Regions from separate parts of the Anaerolentibacter hominis genome, predicted to be linked through region 1. Evidence: predicted binding sites of a transcription regulator. Region 1 holds the regulator's gene; each other region holds the start of a gene.
The links. The regulator NrdR, encoded in region 1, represses ribonucleotide reductase genes. The targets are predictions, from matches to a motif close to CACAANATNTTGTG.

Region 1 (6,392 bases):
TTATTCTTCCCGGTATTGCAAACACATCCCGTCCCTGTTCCAGCGCCATATCCGCTGTGATGAGAGAGCCGCTTTTCCTTCGGGCCTCCACAATTAAAATCCCATCGCACAGACCGCTGATAATCCGGTTCCGCATTGGGAAATGACAGGCAAGGGGCGGCGTTCCCGGAGGAAACTCAGAGATAATTCCTCCCCTCGTTTCCATTTCCTGATATAAGTCCTGATTTTGTGCAGGATAGCAGATATCCGCGCCGCACCCCAATACGCCGCATGTGTAGCCATTCCCATTTAAAGCGCCCCGATGAGCCGCCGCATCAATGCCTCTGGCTAGGCCGCTGATAATCTGAACCTGACAGGAGGCCAGTTCTTCCGCAAATTCTTCTGCAATCGTTCGCCCGTAATTGGTGCAGTTTCTGGCCCCCACAACAGCCAAAGACGGCTTGTCATCCTCCGGCAGATTCCCTTTATAATAGAAGCAAACCGGACAATCACAGATTTCCTTCAAACCGGCCGGATATCTCCCGTCCTCCAGCGTCAGCAGAGAAATTTCTTTTTTCTCCATTTCTTCCAGTATTCTGGCCGTTTCTCCATTTCTTCCGGAGCGAAGCAGCACCGCCCGGTCCCGTTCCGTCAATCCCGGAACGGGCAGCAGTTCCTTTTCCTGTGCCATATAAATTCTCTCCGGCGTATGAAACCATTCCAGAAGTCTGTGTCTCTTCCGGTTTCCGATACCCTCTAAACTCCCAAGCCATAACCAGTATTCTTCCCGTTCCATCCTTCGCCTTTCTGCTTTTTAATATGTATCATCATCCTTCGTCTTTCTTTCTGTAAAAATAAGCCTCCGTCAGGTGGCCGCAGTGAATCTGTTTTTCCCCTGCCAGATCTGCAATTGTCCTGGCTGTTCTTCTGAGTGTATCGTATCCTCTGATGGATAAAAGCCCCTTGCCAAACAGCTGCTTCATCAACCGGTTTTCTTCCCTCCCCAGCGGACAGAATTCATCCAGCAGCTTAGACGGCAGAGCGCTGTTCCAGGAAAAGGGCAGCCCGCGGTAACGTGCTTTTTGTATCTCCCAGGCATGCTCCACCCGCTCCCTGATCTGTAAAGAGCTCTCCTCCTTGGCAGTACCAATCTGTTTAAAATCCATCTGCTTTGTCTCCGATACAATGTCAATCCTGTCCCAGAATGCCCGGGTAATCCGGCTCCTGTATCGATTAAGCCTGTATGGATTGCACCGGCATCTCGACATATCGGGATAATAGCCGCAGTCACAGGGGTTCATTGCCCCAACCAGCATAAAGAAAGCAGGATAACTTAAGGCTCCCCGCGGACCGGTAAGCCTGATATTCCGTTCCTCCAACGGCTGTAAAAGCAGTTCCAGAACCGCCCTGCCAAATTCCGGAAGTTCATCCATAAAGAGGATTCCGTGGCTGGCAAGCACAGCCTCCCCTGGTTTCAGCTTCTTTCCTCCGCCCAGCAGCGCACCGGGCGAAATGGGAAATGTCACTTCCCGAAAGGGCCGCTCAGACACAACCGGACGCTTCTCATCCAGCAGTCCCGCCGCACTGTATAACCTGGAAAGGTATAGCTGTTCCGGTTCACTTAAGGGAGGAAGAATCCCTCTCATCCGGCGTGCAATCATCGTCTTTCCGGAGCCCGGAGGTCCGGTGAGGAGTAAATGATGAAATCCGGCAGCGGCAACCTCCGCCGCCCTCTTTGCGCTCTGCTGACCTGCTATCTCACAGAAATCTGCACTGATGCCGGCGGCCGCAGAAAAATGAGCTTTTTCCAGATCATCGGCCTTCGTCCTCCCCTGCAGGATCAGGACCGCCTGTTTCAGGGATGAGACCGCTATGATCCTTACATCCTTAACTAAAGATGCCTCCGGTCCGTTCTCTGACGGCAGAAAAAACACAGAGACTCCCTGCTTTTTCCCGTCCTCCAGGGCCGGCAGAATACCGCGTATTCTCTTAACCGAGCCGTCCAGGCCAAGTTCACCCAGAAACATGATATTTTTTGTCTGTGATTTGGATAACTGACCGAAACTGGTCAAAATAGAAATGGCAATCGCCAGATCGAAGGCAGTTCCTTCTTTTCTGACATCTGCCGGAGAAAGATTGACGGTAATCCGCTTCGCCGGGAAACGATAACCGGAGTTTTTCATGGCTACCCGGACCCGTTCTCTGGCTTCCCTCACCTCAGAACCCGGAAGCCCCACCATGTCAAAGACAGGAAGTCCGTCGCTTACATCCGTTTCCACACGGATCAGTGCCGCGTCAATTCCGATAACTGCCGCGCTTAGCGCTTCACTGAACATAAATTCCTTTCCGTGTTTTCCCGCCCCATGTCCTATATTTTAGCATCCTGCCTGAAAAAAAGGAAGAGGCAAACAGTAATCCTGTGCGGATTTCCATTACCTCTTCCTGTCTTTATTCAGCAATCTCCCTTTATTTTATGTCAGAAACTGCTTTAACTCCTCCATAAAGGTATTGACATCTTTAAACTCCCGGTACACAGACGCAAATCTCACATAGGCGACCGGGTCCAGCCCTTTTAACTTCTCCATCAGAATCTCGCCGATCACACTGCTGGAAATTTCCTTAGCTTCTGTTTTGAAAATCTCATTCTCCACTTCATCCGCCAGCGCCTTAATCTGATCCACGGAGATCGGCCGTTTATGGCAGGAACGGAAGATACCGGCCTCGATCTTGGAACGGTCATAGGGTTCCCGGCTCATATCCTTCTTTACCACGACCAGCGGAATCGACTCCACTTTTTCATAGGTAGTAAAACGCCGGTTACATTTATCGCACTGACGCCTTCTGCGGATTGAGCTGTTTTCTTCTGACGGTCTGGAATCAATCACTCTGGTATTTTCTTCCCCACAAAATGGACATTTCATTGTTCTCGTTCCTCCTTAAAGATAACCCCTTCTCTTAAGCACCCTTATGTAAGGCCTTCTCCTCGTTTATATTGACCAGAATAATATCGGCGCCGACCTTGCAGATACAGCGGTAGTCGATAATATATTCCTCTTCCCTTCCCAGAATCCCCCATATTTTACAGGGTCCCGGTACAATAATATGAGTAATTTGCCCGGTCTGGACATCAAATTCAATATCGCTGACATAGCCCAGCCGGTTACAGGTTGGTTCGTTAATAACTTCTTTCTGTTTAAATTCACACAGACGCATAGGCAGCTCCCAAAGGTACTTATCCCATACTATGCAGACGCCTACCACGCTGTGAACAATTTCTCCATTCCCGGATAGATCAGTTTGTATTTTTCATACCATTCATCATAGCGCTTCTGCATCTTAAGTCTGGGATAATAGGTTTTATCCACCTGGATAAATACCTTCTCCGCTTCCTCCACATTCTTATAAAGGCCTCTGGCAATCGCGGCCAGCATGCCGCAGGCCAGATTTCCTCCCTGAGAAACCTTCAGCGTAGACACCGGCATTCCATAGATATCCGCTTTGATCTGCAGCCACACCGATGAAAAGGCTCCGCCGCCGGTCGCCCGCAGTTCCTTAATGTCGATCCCTCTTTCTCTCCAGAACTCCAGGCCGGTCCTCAGCTCATACGTAACGCCCTCCATCAGCGCCTTATAAATAGCAATGGATTTTGTCTCGGGCGTGAGCCCCACGATAGCGCCTCTGGCATCCGGATTCATTCCAGGCGACCCCTTGCCAAGAAAATAAGGAAGCACCAAAAGTCCGGACGGACCATCCTCCGTCATCTCATCCAGACGTTCAAATACATTGCCGCCTTCCCTGCGGATCAGCTCTGCCTCATACTTAGCCAGGTTATCCCGGTACCATTTCAGCATACCGCCGCCGGTGAAACAAAAGATAGATGTCATATAGGTATCCGGCCAGAGAAACGGCACGACCGCAAGCTCCCTCTGCTCCATATAGTCCGGATGTTTCCGTCCCTCAAAAAACGTGCTGATACATTCATTTGTCCCCGTGCTGTCCGCACCCATACCGGGCCGGAGCACACCGGTCCCGATCATAGCTGCCGGCTGGTCATGGGCTCCGCTTACAATCAGTACATCCTCGGGCAGATTGAGTTCTTGTGCAATCTCTCTGCGTATCATGCCTGCCGCCGTACCGGTGGGAACCGTCTTTCCCATCATGCCGCGGCTTAAGCCTGCCGCCTGCAGAATCTCGTCATTCCAGTCCAGGGTATTCATATCAAAAGCATAGGTTCTGGACGCCAGCGTGTAGTCTATCTGGGCAATGCCGCTTAACATGTAGACGATATAGTCCTGCATCAGAAGCAGCCGTTTTGCCCGGCCGGAAAGGGACGGGTCCTGGTCCATCAGCCACATGATCTTGGGCAGTGTATAGATCTTGGAAGGATTCATCCTGGTGATATCCTTGAGCTTCTGCTCCCCGATTTTAGCAATCAGCCGGTCGATCTGCTCCTGACCCCGCGGATCAAAGTAGAGAATCGGCCGGTTCAGCGGGCGGTCCGCCTCGTCTAAGAGCACCGCCGCCTCGCCCATAGAGGCAATACCAACCGCCTTCAGATCTTCCGTCCCTCTGGCCGCCTCTTTCATTACCTGCTTAACACCCTGCCAGATCACCAGGGCATCCAGCTCCCGGTCTCCCGCCTCTGGGGGAAAATCATATTCTACATAAGCTTCATTGATAAAATCGCCCCGATCGGAATACACGGTGCATTTACATCCTGTCGTCCCCACATCTATTCCTGCAACAGCCATAGTTGTCCTCCAAGTCAGTCCATAATAAGAAATGTCCTTACATTATTTCTCCATTGTCATACTTGCCACTAAAATATTGTAGACATCATCAGCAGTCATCGGAACATAGGCAGCCGCAAGATTGTTATATTTTGCCGTGTCATCTGCCATCAGGCGCAGCTTGGAATCGTCAATGCCGATCTCCGGCAGGGTCATCGGAATATTGCAGTCCAGGAAGAACTGCTCTGTAGCGTCAATCGCCGCATTCGCAAGCGCGTATTTATCCTCTGACGGCTCCATCTGCCATACATTAACTGCATACTGTACAAATTTATCCACGGTCTTATCACTGAGAATATAGCGCATCCAGCGTGGTGTAACAATCGCCAGACCAACACCGTGGGTAACGTCATAATAGGCGCTCAGCTCATGCTCGATGGGATGGCAGGACCATGCGCCTGACTTGCCGCAGTTGGTCAGTCCGTTTAACGCCATACTGGAAGCCCACATCAGATTGGCTCTCGCCTCATAATCGGAAGGATCTTTCAGTGCGATCGGACAATATTTCAGGCAGGCTCTCATCAGCCCTTCGGCAAACTCATCCGGAATATAAGCTTCCTGGTTTTTAAAATAGTTCTCAAACAGATGTGACAGAATATCTGCTGTGCCGGCAGCGGTCTGAATAGCCGGAAGGGTATACAGATACTGCGGATCACAGAAGGATACCTGCGGGATCAGATTAATATTGATCAGCGCGCGTTTTTCATTCGTCTCCATGTTGGAGATAACCGCGTTCCGGTTCATCTCAGATCCGGTAGCCGCCATGGTAAGCACGGTTACAATAGGAAGGGCCTTCTCAACCAAACTGTTGTCACAAACCAGATCCCACGGATTGCCATCGTAATAAGCTGCTGCCGCTACCGCTTTACAGCAGTCGATCGTGCTGCCGCCGCCGGCAGCCAGAATCACATCAATACCATGCTCTTTACAGAGCTTTGCACCTCTGTCCACTGACGTAATACGCGGATTGGGTTCAATACCGTCCAGCTCGTACACCTCAAAGCCGTTCTCATCCAGCAGTTTCTTAATTGTATCGTAGATACCGGTCCGTTTGATACTGCCGCCGCCATAACCTAAGAGCACCTTTTTCCCAAAGCGGTCCAACACCTCCGGAAGCCCCTTAACGGCATCCTTGCCAAAAATCATTTCCGTACCGGCATAAAAATTAAAATTTTCCATTTCTTCTCTTTCCTTTCTCTGCACTGTTTTTCTTCTTTCGCAGTCCTTCATACTGCACCCTGCGGCTTTTACGATTTTCTTTTTATTCTTTCCCATTTTACCACATCTTGTATTTGATTGCCATAAAAACCTGAGGATTTGTGATAAGGACAGCTCCCTGTGAATAGAGTTTACTATTCAGAGCCCAGCCGGTTTTCCCCTTTAAAATCCCATTTGGCCGAGCGATACATTCTCAGGAGGTACCTATGCTTCAGACAATATTCACAGGGGCCAAAAACGGCCTCCTTTTGTGGTTTAATACACTGCTTCCCTCCCTGCTCCCCTTCATGATTCTCACACAGGTAATCATAAGCCGCCAATGGGCCGCCCGGATCTCAGGTATCTTTTACCCGGTTCTCCACCGTCTCTTCGGCCTTTCCCGGAATGGCTGCTTTCCTTTTGTTA
Region 2 (6,392 bases), on a different contig from region 1:
CTGCTAAGCTCAATCTTGTCACTGACGGCAACAGGCTGCCGTCTTTTCCTTTCCTTTTGTATTTGACAGAGACAGAAGCCGGAATCCGGCTTCTGTCTCATATGTTTTGCTTCTATCTGGATTTAGTCTTATTAAACATAGGATTTCTGAGCGTCTACAAATTTCTTGATGCTGGAAACATTGGGATATTTATTCATAGCCCCTCCGGTTACCTCCACCAGAGTCGGCGCCTGCATGATATCCAGTGCAACAGAAAGCTCCGCATTCTGCTCCGCGTCAACGAGACGGTAATCCATTTCCTTCATCAGCGCCTTGGCAATCCGGCAGTTCGGACATGTCTGGGTTGTGAACAGATATAGGCCGTCCTCCAGACCCACGCCTGCGCTTGCTTCCTGCTCCGCCGCCGCTTCGGAAAGAGCCTCACCATCTTCCGGCGCCATTGCCACTTCTCCCGCCGGCATCTGTCTGGACTTTGCAATCACATAAGATCTGCGGTTCTTATATTCCTGTGATTTACCCTCATTCCAGTTCTGAACCGGTCTGTAGTAACCGGTAATACGGCTGTAGACTTCTGCCTTGCCCCCGCATTCCGGACAGCTGAAATGTTCACCCGCCAGATAACCGTGTGTCTTGCAGATAGAATAAACAGGAGACAGCGTATAGTAAGGCAGCGTATAATTTTCTGCAATTGTTCTGACTAACTTGGCCGCTGCTTTCCAATCCGGCAGCTTTTCGCCCAGGAATGCATGGAATACAGTTCCCGAAGTATAAAGGGTCTGCAGTCCGTCCTGAATATCCAGGGCCTCGAAGATATCCTCTGTGTAGCCTACCGGCAGATGAGAACTGTTGGTGTAGTACGGGGTATCTCCCTCCTCGCCTGCGGTGAGGATATCCGGATATTTTGCCCGGTCATGTTTAGCCAGACGATAACTGGTTGACTCCGCAGGAGTTGCCTCCAGATTGTAGAGATCGCCGTACCTCTCCTGATAGTCGGAGAGACGCTCCCTCATATGGTTTAATACCTTCTTGCTGAATTCCTGTGTCTCTTTATGTGTCATATCCTTCCCGAGCCACGCAGCATTTAAGCCGACTTCGTTCATACCCACCAGACCGATGGTGGAGAAATGATTTTCAAAGGTGCCCAGATACCGCTTGGTATAAGGATACAGGCCTTCATTTAACAGCTTTGTGATAACTTCCCTCTTCACTTTCAGGGACCGGGCGGAAATATCCATCATCCTATCCAGCTGTTTGAAGAAGCTCTCCTCATCCCTGGAGGTATAGGCGATACGCGGCATATTGATCGTCACCACGCCCACGGAACCGGTAGACTCGCCTGATCCGAAGAAACCGCCGGTTTTCTTCCGCAGTTCCCGAAGGTCCAGACGGAGACGGCAGCACATGGAACGGACATCACTTGGCTCCATATCACTGTTTATGTAGTTGGAAAAATACGGAGTTCCGTATTTTGCGGTCATTTCAAAAAGCAGGCGGTTGTTTTCCGTATCGGACCAGTCAAAGTCCTTGGTGATAGAGTAGGTCGGAATCGGATACTGGAAGCCGCGGCCGTTGGCATCGCCCTCCACCATAATCTCGATGAACGCCTTGTTGACCATATCCATCTCGGCTTTACAGTCTTTGTATTTGAAATCCACCTCTTTGCCGCCGATGATGCAAGGCATCTCGGCCAGATCCTCCGGCACGGTCCAGTCCAGGGTAATATTGGAAAACGGAGCCTGGGTTCCCCAGCGGCTCGGCGTATTCACTCCATAGACAAATGACTGGATACACTGCTTTACTTCATGATAGGATAAGTTATCTATTTTAACAAAAGGAGCCAGATAGGTATCGAATGAGGAGAACGCCTGCGCTCCTGCCCATTCATTCTGCATGATCCCCAGGAAATTTACCATCTGATTACAGAGCGTGGACAGGTGGTTGGCCGGTGAGGAAGTGATCTTGCCCGGAATTCCGCCAAGACCTTCCTGAATCAGCTGTTTTAAGGACCAGCCCGCACAGTAGCCGGTCAGCATAGATAAATCATGAATATGGATATCCGCATTCCGATGGGCACTGGCAATCTCATCGTCATAAATCTCGGACAGCCAATAATTAGCCGTAATTGATCCGGAATTATGGAGGATCAGTCCGCCTACCGAATACGTTACAGTAGAATTCTCCTTCACACGCCAGTCTTCCTCTTTTACATAGCTGTTCACAATATCTTTATAGTCCAGAATCGTGGACTTCATATTTCTCATTTTTTCCCGGTTTTTCCGGTACAAAATATAAGCCTTGGCAACGTCCGTGTAGCCGCTCTGCTCCAGAACATGCTCTACGCTGTCCTGAATATCTTCCACCTGGATTACCTCATCTTTTACCTTGGTCTGGAAATCCGCTGTAGTTCTCAGCGCCAGAAGATCCAGGATATCGTGGTTGTACAATTTGTTCGTGGCATTGAATGCCTTCTCGATTGCCGCTGCGATTTTCTCAATGTTAAAATCGGCCAGGTCTCCGTCCCTCTTTAAAACTCTAATCATCTTGTCCTTATGCTCCTCTCTGACTCTTGTGCTGCCCTGCTCACCGGCACCCCGGAAAGGCTGTACCGCCCCTCGTTTCCAGAATGCTTTTTTCCATTGTTCTTCCTTTTACAAACGTAATCATTCATATGTATATAGGTGAAAAAAGAATTCCGGCTGCGGAATTCTCTGCCCTAAATGGGCTTCCAAATATTATTGTAGCATATGCCGTTGGTTTGTCAACCGACAAACACCATATGTGTGCAATATTTTTTATCATCACACTACATATGGTGTTTTTAATTTCCCAGTTTTTTCCAATGAAATATCGCTTTACACCGCATTTTTCCAGACTTTTTCCTTGGTAAGCTCTGGAATCTCTTATCAAAATCTGCCCCTAATTATTTTTCTTCCAGATTTCCGACGGCACATATGCCTTCACAAAAATTCCATCTTCTCGGTATTCTTCCTCCAGAATCTGTCCAAACTTCCGGATCGGCGCCAGCTTTCCGGCCTCCTGATAGGAAAAGACATGCTCAATCAGTATTTTCTGCTCCTGGAGGGTCTCCTCGATTACAGCCAGCAGCTGATCCAGGCCCTCACCGGTCCTGGCGGATATTTTCACGGTTTTATCCGCCTTCAGATCCCGGATAATCTGGGGGGACTCCAGCAGATCCTGTTTATTGAATACGGTGATGATCGTTTTATCCTGGATATTCAGAAGCTTTAATGTCTCGTACACCGTATGCATCTGGATATAGGCCATAGGATTTGCACTGTCCACCACATGAAGAATAATATCCGCGTATTTGGCCTCTTCCAGCGTACTCCGGAATGCCTCCACCAGATGATGGGGCAGCTTTCTTATAAATCCTACCGTATCGGTCAGCAGGATTTCCTGCCCGCTGGCAAGCTTTAAACTCCGTGTGGTCGGGTCCAGCGTGGCAAACAATTTATCTTCCTCCAGCACACCCGCTCCGGTGAGCTTGTTGAGAAGGGTCGATTTGCCCGTATTGGTATAGCCCACCAGGGCAATCACCGGCGTGGGATTGGCACTTCTCTGCTTTCTGGCAGTTTCCCTGCTGGATTTCACATCTTCCAGCTCCTGTTTCAGCCTGGAAATACGCTCCCGGATCAGACGCCGGTCCATCTCCAGTTTCTTCTCACCCGGCCCTCTGGTCCCGATACCGCCGCCGAGACGGGACAGGGAATTGCGCATACCCACGAGTCTCGTGGCACGGTAGCGCAGCTGCGCCAGCTCCACCTGAATCTTTCCCTCTTTCGTGGTCGCCCTCTGTGCAAAGATATCCAGAATCACCATGGTCCGGTCCATTACCTTCACATCCAGCGCATCTTCCAGGTTGCGCATCTGGGCGGGAGTCAGTTCGTCATCACAGATCACTCCGGTCGCATTCCGCTCCAGGAGCAGTTCTCTCACCTCATCTATCTTTCCCTTGCCGATATAGGTGCCGGGGTGGACCCTCTCCCGGTTCTGCAGCAGACGGCCAACCGTCACCGCTCCCGCCGTCTGTACCAATTCTTCCAGTTCGTCCAGGGATTCCTCCGCAGACGTATCTTCGATGCCCTGTTCCCCCAGTGATACGCCCACCAGGATCACCTGCTCTTTCAGTTCTTCATTATCAAAATAATCCATTTATGTCCTCCGTTAAACAAATGTTTACCCTAGCTTCCGGAACGGCTGGAGAGAAATTCATATTCCCGCTTCATCTTTTCATCATCCGGATACCGTTTCAAATATTCCTCCGCAGCCGCCTTTGCCTCGTCAAACCGGGCCATATCTTCCAGCAATGCCACTTCATTCCAGAGCAGGCTCTGGGTCTGCGTCTCATCCCCCTGCGAAAGACCCGTCTTCACTGCCTCATAGGCTTCCTCTGGTTTTTCCAGAGCCTGATAGCACAATGCCATCTTATTATAAGCCAGGGCAGACCGGTTTCCGGCATTCGCCAGATATTCCTCAAACTGCTCAATCGCGTCCTCATAGGCTTCCTCCGCCTGGAGGATACAGCCAAGATAATAATGGGCCCCGGCCACTCCATCCTGGGCTTTTGCCTCCAGCATCTGATAGGCTTCATCCCGGGTTACATCTCCGGTAATAATCTGCAGATAAAGCTTTCTGCAGGTCACATCGTCTAATTTTGCCTTATCCTTCTCCAGTTCTGTCACACGGGAATACATTTCCACGGCGATATTAAATTTTTCCTGCTCCTCATAAATCTCGCCCAGATAGTAACAGATGTCCAGATTCAGATCATCTGAGCCGGTGATCGCCAGCGCACGCTCCAGATAGGACGCGGCCTCCTCCATATTTCCTTTCTTATAGGAGAGTATACCCAGATACCGGAGTGAATTTTTATTCAGTTCTCTACCTTTCTTTCCGCCCTTCTCGGAGACAGCCTTCTCAAATTCCTGAATGGCGGTTTCTTCCTCTCCTGCCTGCAGGGCGGCCACGCCCAGATCAAAATGCTCCTGATTCTTCTTCATGCCGCATCCGGTCAGAATTCCTATACAAAAAACAAGGAGAAAAACTCCCAGTATTCTTTTCTTGTGATTGCTCTCTTTTCTCATTTTCCTGTTCCTCTTTCTGTCTCAGTTGCCTGTCAGGTCTATACTCACGCTGTGTTGTTCCAGTATAGCACGATCCGTTCAGACGGACAAGAACTAAGAAATCACATTTACCGCCGGCAGGCATGTTTTAGTCCAGCCTATCCTGTCCTATTTGACAAGGTGCCCGGCAGCCATTAGGATAATGGTAAAGGGCATCCCCGAATGGTGCTGTCCGGCATGCCCAATAGAGGAATCCCACTATCAGGGAGGTAAAATGTCAAAGCTCAAAGCGGATGCACTAAATAAGCTGACCTTCCTGCAGATTCTTTGCTTACGTCTGGCATCCCCATCTTTGGAGTCCGTTTAGAAAACGGCTGGCTCGTAGAATCTTCCCGTCTGGACTCTGATCCGTCGACTCAGCAGAATGGTGTCAAAACAGCTAATTTTTCCTTCTATAATCCCGATGGAGAAATACAGTGGGAACAGGAGTATGCATTTTCCTTCTATGGTACAGTTGAAGCAATCACTCCCTGCAAAAACGGCGGCTTTGCCTTTTGTTTTGTCTCAGGCACCGATGGAATCCGTCTGCTGCGCTGCAGGGAGGACGGTTCGATTCTTTATTCCTGCGACATTTCGGATCAACCGCCTGATACTGTATCCTCTCTTCATTTAATCGAGCGAGCGGACGGGCATCTTATTTTGTTCCGAATACAAGGAGAAGATATAGAGGCTGCGGCCTTTGACCTTAAGGGAAACCGTTCTGCTAAACGGCATTTCCCCACCCAGGGTACCTGCCGTCTGTTAAACGCAGCTCTGGCCGAAAAGAACATTTACGTTATTTTGCTCTCTGCTGATCCGGAACATCCTTTCGAAGAGCAAAGGTCACCCGGTGAAGCAGGCTTCTCTCTGGTACGGTTTGATCATAACCTGATGCCCGCAGAGGTTATTCCCCTCAGCGTATCCGGTTCTTTTACTCTTGGAGACCCCTTCACCCGTTCCGGACCTGTTTATCATACCTTTGCTGACGAAAAGGGAGCCGCTTTGCTCTGGGGTACGTCAGGTGAAAAAGTACAGCTGGCAGAATGGGACTGGAGCGGAGAACTGATTCAGGAAATCACCTTTGAAACAGCCATCCCTCAGCAGATCCTGGGAAGAATCAACGGAGAATTAGTTGTGACAGAATATCCGGTGGAACAGACGATAGATCCACTCACCAACACAACCTACTGCCTCCGCTTCTGCAAAGAGAGCAGTATTACAAAACAAGTCTATGCGGACGCCTGCGAACTGGGCCCTTTACTGCCGTTT
Region 3 (6,392 bases), 1.4 Mb from region 1:
TTCTTCCAGAGCCTCTTTCACCGCCTCTTCGTCAACTCTGTATCCCAGACGGGCCGCGCTGGCGTCATCCCCATACTTTTCCGTCATCTCCCGGATAATCTCGTCCCGGGATTTTTCTTTATATAATCCAATCATATCATAGACCAGCTCGTCTACAACATGAACGCTGCTGCTGTCCACATCCAGCACAATATGGTATCCATTATTAATAAACCGATGTATCACTCTTATACCCAAGCCTTTCTTGTTCCCGGCCTTCCCCGAACGGGAACAGGCCCAATACGTAATTTTCTCCTCCGCGAAAAAGGAGAGTCTGCACTCTCCTCCCTCTTTCAAATAATTCAATTATTTGGAATCTTATTTGTGCTCACAGGACTGATTTCCCACAGTGCAGGAAGTCTTGCAGGCAGACTGGCAGGATGTCTGGCACTCGCCGCAGCCACCTTTTTTAACGGTATCCTGTAAATTTCTGGAGCTTAAGGTTTTAATATGTTTCATTTCCATGCCCTCCTTTCAACACCAATTTCTATCTGACTTCTCTGCCGGAATTCCCGGTAGAGAAACTTCTATCGTTAGTAAGTATACCATACCGCCTCTCACTTGGAAAGACTTTTTTCCAGAGCGGCAAGTACCGTTTCCGGCACCTTCAGATTGCCTCTGCCCCGTCCCAGTTCCAGATCCGGCTTATTGGTGCCGTGAAAATCAGATCCCCCGGAAATCATCAGGCCATAGCGGTGGGCCAGCGTAAGCGCATATGCTTCATCCGCTGCAGTATTGGCAGAGTAAAGTGCTTCCAGTCCCATAAGCCCAGCCCCCTTAAGACGGACAATCAATGCTTCCAACTCTTTCCCCGCCAGCTTATAGATCAGCGGGTGAGCCAGAATCGGTATCCCTCCGGCCTCCCGTATCAGTTCAATCGCTTCCTCAGGCGGTATATATTTTCTCGCCGCAAAATAAGGTCCATCTGACCCCAAATATTTTTCGAACGCCTCTTTATTTGATTTTACATAACCCTTTTTCACCAGACAGGCTGCAAAATGGGCTCTGGTCACGGCAGTATTCTCCGGGACCTCTTTCAGGATCTCCTCCATGGAAATCAATATGCCCCCGGCGGCAAGTTTCCTCGCCATTTCCTCGTTCCGCGCATCCCGTCTGCCGCGCATTTTATCCAGGGCCTGACTTAAACGGCGGTTATCCGGATCAATAAAAAGGCCAAGCAAATGAATATCACGGTCCTTATATGCTACGGACAGCTCCACCCCGGGAATCACCCTTATGGACGCTCCCTTTTTGTTCCAGGCCTCCCCGGCTGCAAGCGCTTCTTTTACGCCTTCTATGCTGTCATGATCCGTCAGCGCGACAGCGCCAAGGCCCAGCTTTACGGCGTGATCAACCAGCCAGGCAGGAGTCATGGTCCCGTCTGAATAGACCGAATGTACATGAAGATCTATATATCTCATTCTTCATTTCCTCCCTTCCCATTCATTTCTTCACTTTCCCTGCATTTCTTTCTATGCTCTCCCCCGCATATTTTAAAGTTTCAAGACATACATTTTAAAAACAAAGGACGGGTTACCGATGTTTAAAAGATAGCCCGCTACGTGTTGGAGGTATTTATGAAAATAGTAAAAGGACTTATCACTTCCTACGTCATCAGTACGGTCCTGCTTCTGGTGCTGTCTCTTGTGCTGTTCAAATTCTCACCGGCAGAAGGAGTCATGCAGGGTCTTGTGTTCTTCACCTACTGGATCTCTACTTTTGCAGGCGGCCTGATCGTCGGCAACAAGTCACAGAACCGTAAATTCTTGTGGGGTCTTCTGACAGGAGTCATTTACTTTGCCTTCCTGATGCTGCTCTCCTTCTTATTAAAAGGCCAGGCATTTGCAGGAACCACAAACCCGTTTCTGGCAGCCCTCCTCTCCGCTCTGGGCGGTATGATGGGCGGCATGGCCGCAAAATAGCGGGTATACGTCTCATTCCAAAAGGAATCCTCTTCCTTACCATAACAGATTTCCCTCCGGAAAGCAAAAATGAACCATGTTAAATGGTTCATTTTTTCATTCGTTATTTATTTCTTTTTATCCTCTTTGGAATCCGTGGTCGTACCTGCACCATTTGGTTTTTCGATCTCCATGATAGCGGCTCTCTGCATCGGGATACGACAGTTCTTATTATTGCCGAACTCCACAATGACAACATCCTCCATCACATCAATCACAACACCATAAAAACCGCTGGATGTAAGCACACTGTCGCCAATTGCCAGAGTAGTTAACATCGCGTCATGCTGCTTCTGCTGTTTCTTCTGCGGACGGATCGCAATAAACCAGAACAGGGCACAGATAAATACAATATACCCCAACGTAAATAAAATACTGGATGCTCCGCTTCCCTGGGTAAGAAAAGGTAAATAATTCATTTGTTGTCTCCTCCTAAATAATATCAATCTAATTTATCAACTCCGATTAGTAGCATCGGTGTACAATCCCTTGTCCATCGATGCTATCGGTCAGTGATCTCCCTGGGCCATATTCTCCAGCTTCTGCTTTTTATACTCAGCAAACCGGTCTGTCCGGATGGCCTCCCTGATTTCTTCCATCATCTTATTATAAAAGTAAAGATTGTGCGTTACCAGCAGCCGCAGTCCCAGCATTTCCTTTGCCTTGAGCAGATGGCGGATATAGGCCCTGCTGTAATGACGGCACACCGGACACTGGCAGCCTTCTTCCAACGGCCTGTCATCCAGTTCATACTGAAGGTTCAGCAAATTCATCTTTCCATGATTCGTATAGGCATGACCGTGTCTGCCGTTTCTGGCCGGATAGACACAATCAAAGAAATCCACGCCTCGCTCCACTGCTTCCAGAATATTCGCGGGAGTCCCGACTCCCATCAGATACCGTGGTTTATTCCCGGGCAGATAGGGCACCGTCACATCCAGGATGTGATACATCTCCTCGTGAGACTCTCCCACCGCCAGCCCTCCAAGGGCATAACCATCCAGATCAAGCTCTGCAATCTGCTGCGCATGGGCGATTCGGATGTCCTCAAACGTCCCTCCCTGATTGATTCCGAAGAGCATCTGCTGCCTGTTGATCGTATCCGGAAGACTGTTCAGCCTCTCCATCTCCTTTTTACATCTGGCAAGCCAGCGGGATGTCCGGTCAACCGAGTTCTGCATGTACTCTCTCGTAGCCGGATGAGGCGGACATTCATCAAATGCCATCGCGATGGTAGATGCCAGATTCGACTGAATCTGCATGCTCTCCTCCGGACCCATAAAAATCTTTCTTCCATCAATGTGGGACTGAAAATAGACGCCCTCTTCCTTGATTTTGCGCAGGCCCGCCAGGGAAAACACCTGAAACCCGCCGGAATCCGTCAGAATCGGCCTGTCCCAGACCATAAACTTGTGAAGACCGCCCAGCTGCTTCACCACCTGATCGCCCGGGCGCACATGCAGGTGATACGTATTGGACAATTCCACCTGTGTTCCGATCTCCTTCAGATCCATAGTAGAAACTGCGCCCTTGATCGCCGCGGCCGTCCCTACATTCATAAAGACCGGCGTATGAATCACCCCATGCACCGTATGAAATTCGCCCAGCCTTGCCCGGCCTTCCTGATGAACCAGCTTAAACATTCTCAGTACCATACCTTACCATAAATTCTCATTAGGAACAAAGTGGGCAAGCCCACCTCAACACGCCTAACCCCTCAATCTTTGAGGGGCTTGCACACTTTGCGCGCCGAGCGTAGTCAGCTTAGCTGACTTTTTCCTCTTACGCGAGTGCGCATAGGATGTTATCTTATTAGATAGGAAAGTTTGGAAAACTTTCCTATCTAATAAGATAACATTTCAAGTATAGCGTCATTTAAACCTTTTTTCAAGACGAAAGCCAAAAATAACCCCCACTTTATAGAAGTTTAATGTTTCAAGCTGCAAGCCATGCACGGATAAACCTCAGAACCGGTCTGGAAAACTTGTTTTCCAGACCGGTTCTGAGGTTAGACGTATACGGCGACAGCCGTAAAGCGAGCAAGCATAGCACGCGAGCTTGCATGGCTTAACAGCCTATTAATACATATTTGGCCTCAGCCGTCTAACCTTCTTTTTCCCCTCCCTCTTGACAAGTTTACTTGTCGGCACTATACTGATTTTGCAAACAAAACTTGGCAACCTTAGGAGGTGCTGCAATGAATAAAGAAGAAATACTGGAAAAATCCAGACAGGAAAACAAAAATCAGGATATATTTGAAAAAGATGCCATCATCCGGGCAGGCGGAGTTGCAACTAAGGCAGGACTGCTGCTCTGCTGCCTGATCGCTGTTCTGGAAGTATGCCTGACAGGCAGTGTCAGTTTTGGTACCTGGACGATCTATTTTGGAATTCTTTGTACTACGTTTTTTACCAAATATCATATTCTGCACCGCCGACACGAGTTGATGGTGGCGGTTCTCTACCTGATGTTTGGACTTTGTTTTCTATCCCTATATATCATCCGGCTGGTGAGGTAGAAAAGTGAATGAAGAACTAAAACTCTACAATCATTTAAAGGATGCCAGACGAGAACGTGGTTTATCCCAGGCCGCCCTGGCCGAACTGGTGGGTGTATCCCGCAACACCATCAGTTCTATTGAGACAGGACAGTTTAATCCAACAGCAAAATTGGCCCTGATTCTGTGTATTGCCCTGGACAAAAAGTTTGAAGATCTCTTCTATTTTAAGTAGGTATCTTCTCCGAAACGCAATATTTTGCACTACATCTAGTGTTTAAAAAATATTTTTATACTTTATATAGACATCAGGAATCATTACTGTTATAATCTAACCATACTACTAATTATCCATGGGAGGAAAGACAGCAATGACGATGAAAGTAATCAAGCGGGATGGACGGGAAGTAGAGTTTGACCGTAATAAAATTATACTGGCAATTCAGAAAGCCAACTTCGGGCTGCTGCCGGAAGAACAGGTTAGCGCTGAACGTATCGAAGAAATTGTCACCGGTATCGAGCACCGGGGACTGGACCATATGCAGGTAGAACAGATTCAGGATATTATTGAACAGCAGCTGATGGCAGACCGGAAGTTTGTGCTGGCGAAAAAATACATACTCTACCGCTACAACCGGGCCATGGTGCGGACCGCCAACACCACCGACGAGTCTATTCTCAGCCTGATCAAAAACAGCAATAAGGATGTGCAGGAGGAAAATTCCAATAAAAATGCCGCAGTTGCTTCCACACAGCGGGACCTGATCGCCGGAGAGGTTTCCAAAGACCTGACCAGGCGTATTCTGCTCCCCGAAAAAATATCAAAGGCACACGATGAGGGCGTTCTGCATTTTCATGATGCAGACTATTTTCTCCAGCCCATCTTCAACTGCTGCCTGATCAATATCAAGGATATGCTGGAACACGGCACAGTGATGAACGGCAAGCTAATCGAAAGCCCCAAGAGTTTCCAGGTGGCCTGTACGGTTATGACTCAGATCATCTCTGCCGTAGCCAGCAGCCAGTACGGCGGCCAGTCAGTGGATGTCCGCCATCTGGGCAAATATCTGAGGATCAGCAGGGATAAACATCTGGCCCATTTCCGTGAAATCTTCGGGGATAAGCTGACCAGAGAAGAAATTAATGAGCTGGTGGCAGACCGTGTAAGAGACGAGCTCCGCTCCGGTGTACAGACGATTCAATACCAGATCAACACACTGATGACTACAAACGGACAATCGCCTTTTGTGACTCTGTTTCTGAATCTGGATGCAGAAGATGAGTATCTGGAAGAGAACGCCATGATAATAGAAGAAATCCTTCGTCAGCGTCTGGAAGGTATCAAAAATGAGCAGGGTGTCTATGTCACTCCGGCATTCCCAAAGCTGATCTATGTGCTGGACGAACACAACTGCCTGAAGGGCGGCAGATTTGACTATATTACACGGCTGGCAGTAAAATGTTCCTCCAAACGGCTCTATCCGGATTATATTTCCGCAAAGAAGATGCGGGAAAACTACGAGGGAAATGTATTCAGCTGTATGGGCTGCCGCAGCTTCCTCTCTCCGTGGAAGGACGAAAACGGGGAATACAAATTCGAAGGCCGTTTCAATCAGGGGGTTGTCAGCCTGAATCTTCCCCAGATCGGAATCATCGCAAAAGGAAATGAAGAGGTATTCTGGCAGCTGCTGGACGAACGGCTGGCGCTCTGCTATGAAGCGCTCATGTGCCGCCACCGTGCGCTGGAGGGGACTCTCTCCAACGTAAGCCCCATCCACTGGCAGTATGGCGCGATTGCCAGACTGGAAAAGAATGAACCGATTGACAAGCTCCTTCACGACGGATATTCGACCATCTCTCTTGGTTACATCGGCCTCTATGAGCTGACTAAGCTC

Region 2: ABCW47_RS10795 (ribonucleoside triphosphate reductase) is a predicted target of NrdR. The motif match lies at 2,802-2,815, and genes of this name have one in related genera.
Region 3: nrdD (anaerobic ribonucleoside-triphosphate reductase) is a predicted target of NrdR. The motif match lies at 4,760-4,773, and genes of this name have one in related genera.

What each region holds. Positions count from the first base shown of each region.
Region 1 is NZ_JAWDIX010000001.1:1,945,524-1,951,915, forward strand. It holds gene dprA (DNA-processing protein DprA) at 1-775, opposite strand, end outside; gene ABCW47_RS09055 (YifB family Mg chelatase-like AAA ATPase) at 807-2,315, opposite strand; gene nrdR (transcriptional regulator NrdR) at 2,451-2,900, opposite strand; gene ABCW47_RS09065 (PRC-barrel domain-containing protein) at 2,935-3,192, opposite strand; gene ABCW47_RS09070 (FGGY-family carbohydrate kinase) at 3,234-4,730, opposite strand; gene ABCW47_RS09075 (iron-containing alcohol dehydrogenase) at 4,773-6,044, opposite strand; gene ABCW47_RS09080 (transporter) at 6,194-6,392, shown strand, end outside.
Region 2 is NZ_JAWDIX010000002.1:342,766-349,157, reverse strand. It holds gene thyA (thymidylate synthase) at 1-13, opposite strand, end outside; gene ABCW47_RS10795 (ribonucleoside triphosphate reductase) at 132-2,540, opposite strand; gene hflX (GTPase HflX) at 2,917-4,173, opposite strand; gene ABCW47_RS10785 (tetratricopeptide repeat protein) at 4,203-5,105, opposite strand; gene ABCW47_RS10780 (hypothetical protein) at 5,412-6,392, shown strand, end outside.
Region 3 is NZ_JAWDIX010000001.1:589,526-595,917, reverse strand. It holds gene scfB (thioether cross-link-forming SCIFF peptide maturase) at 1-225, opposite strand, end outside; gene scfA (six-cysteine ranthipeptide SCIFF) at 358-498, opposite strand; gene ABCW47_RS02610 (PHP domain-containing protein) at 597-1,460, opposite strand; gene ABCW47_RS02605 (TIGR04086 family membrane protein) at 1,617-1,961, shown strand; gene yajC (preprotein translocase subunit YajC) at 2,069-2,419, opposite strand; gene tgt (tRNA guanosine(34) transglycosylase Tgt) at 2,510-3,655, opposite strand; gene ABCW47_RS02590 (DUF6442 family protein) at 4,198-4,518, shown strand; gene ABCW47_RS02585 (helix-turn-helix transcriptional regulator) at 4,523-4,732, shown strand; gene nrdD (anaerobic ribonucleoside-triphosphate reductase) at 4,875-6,392, shown strand, end outside.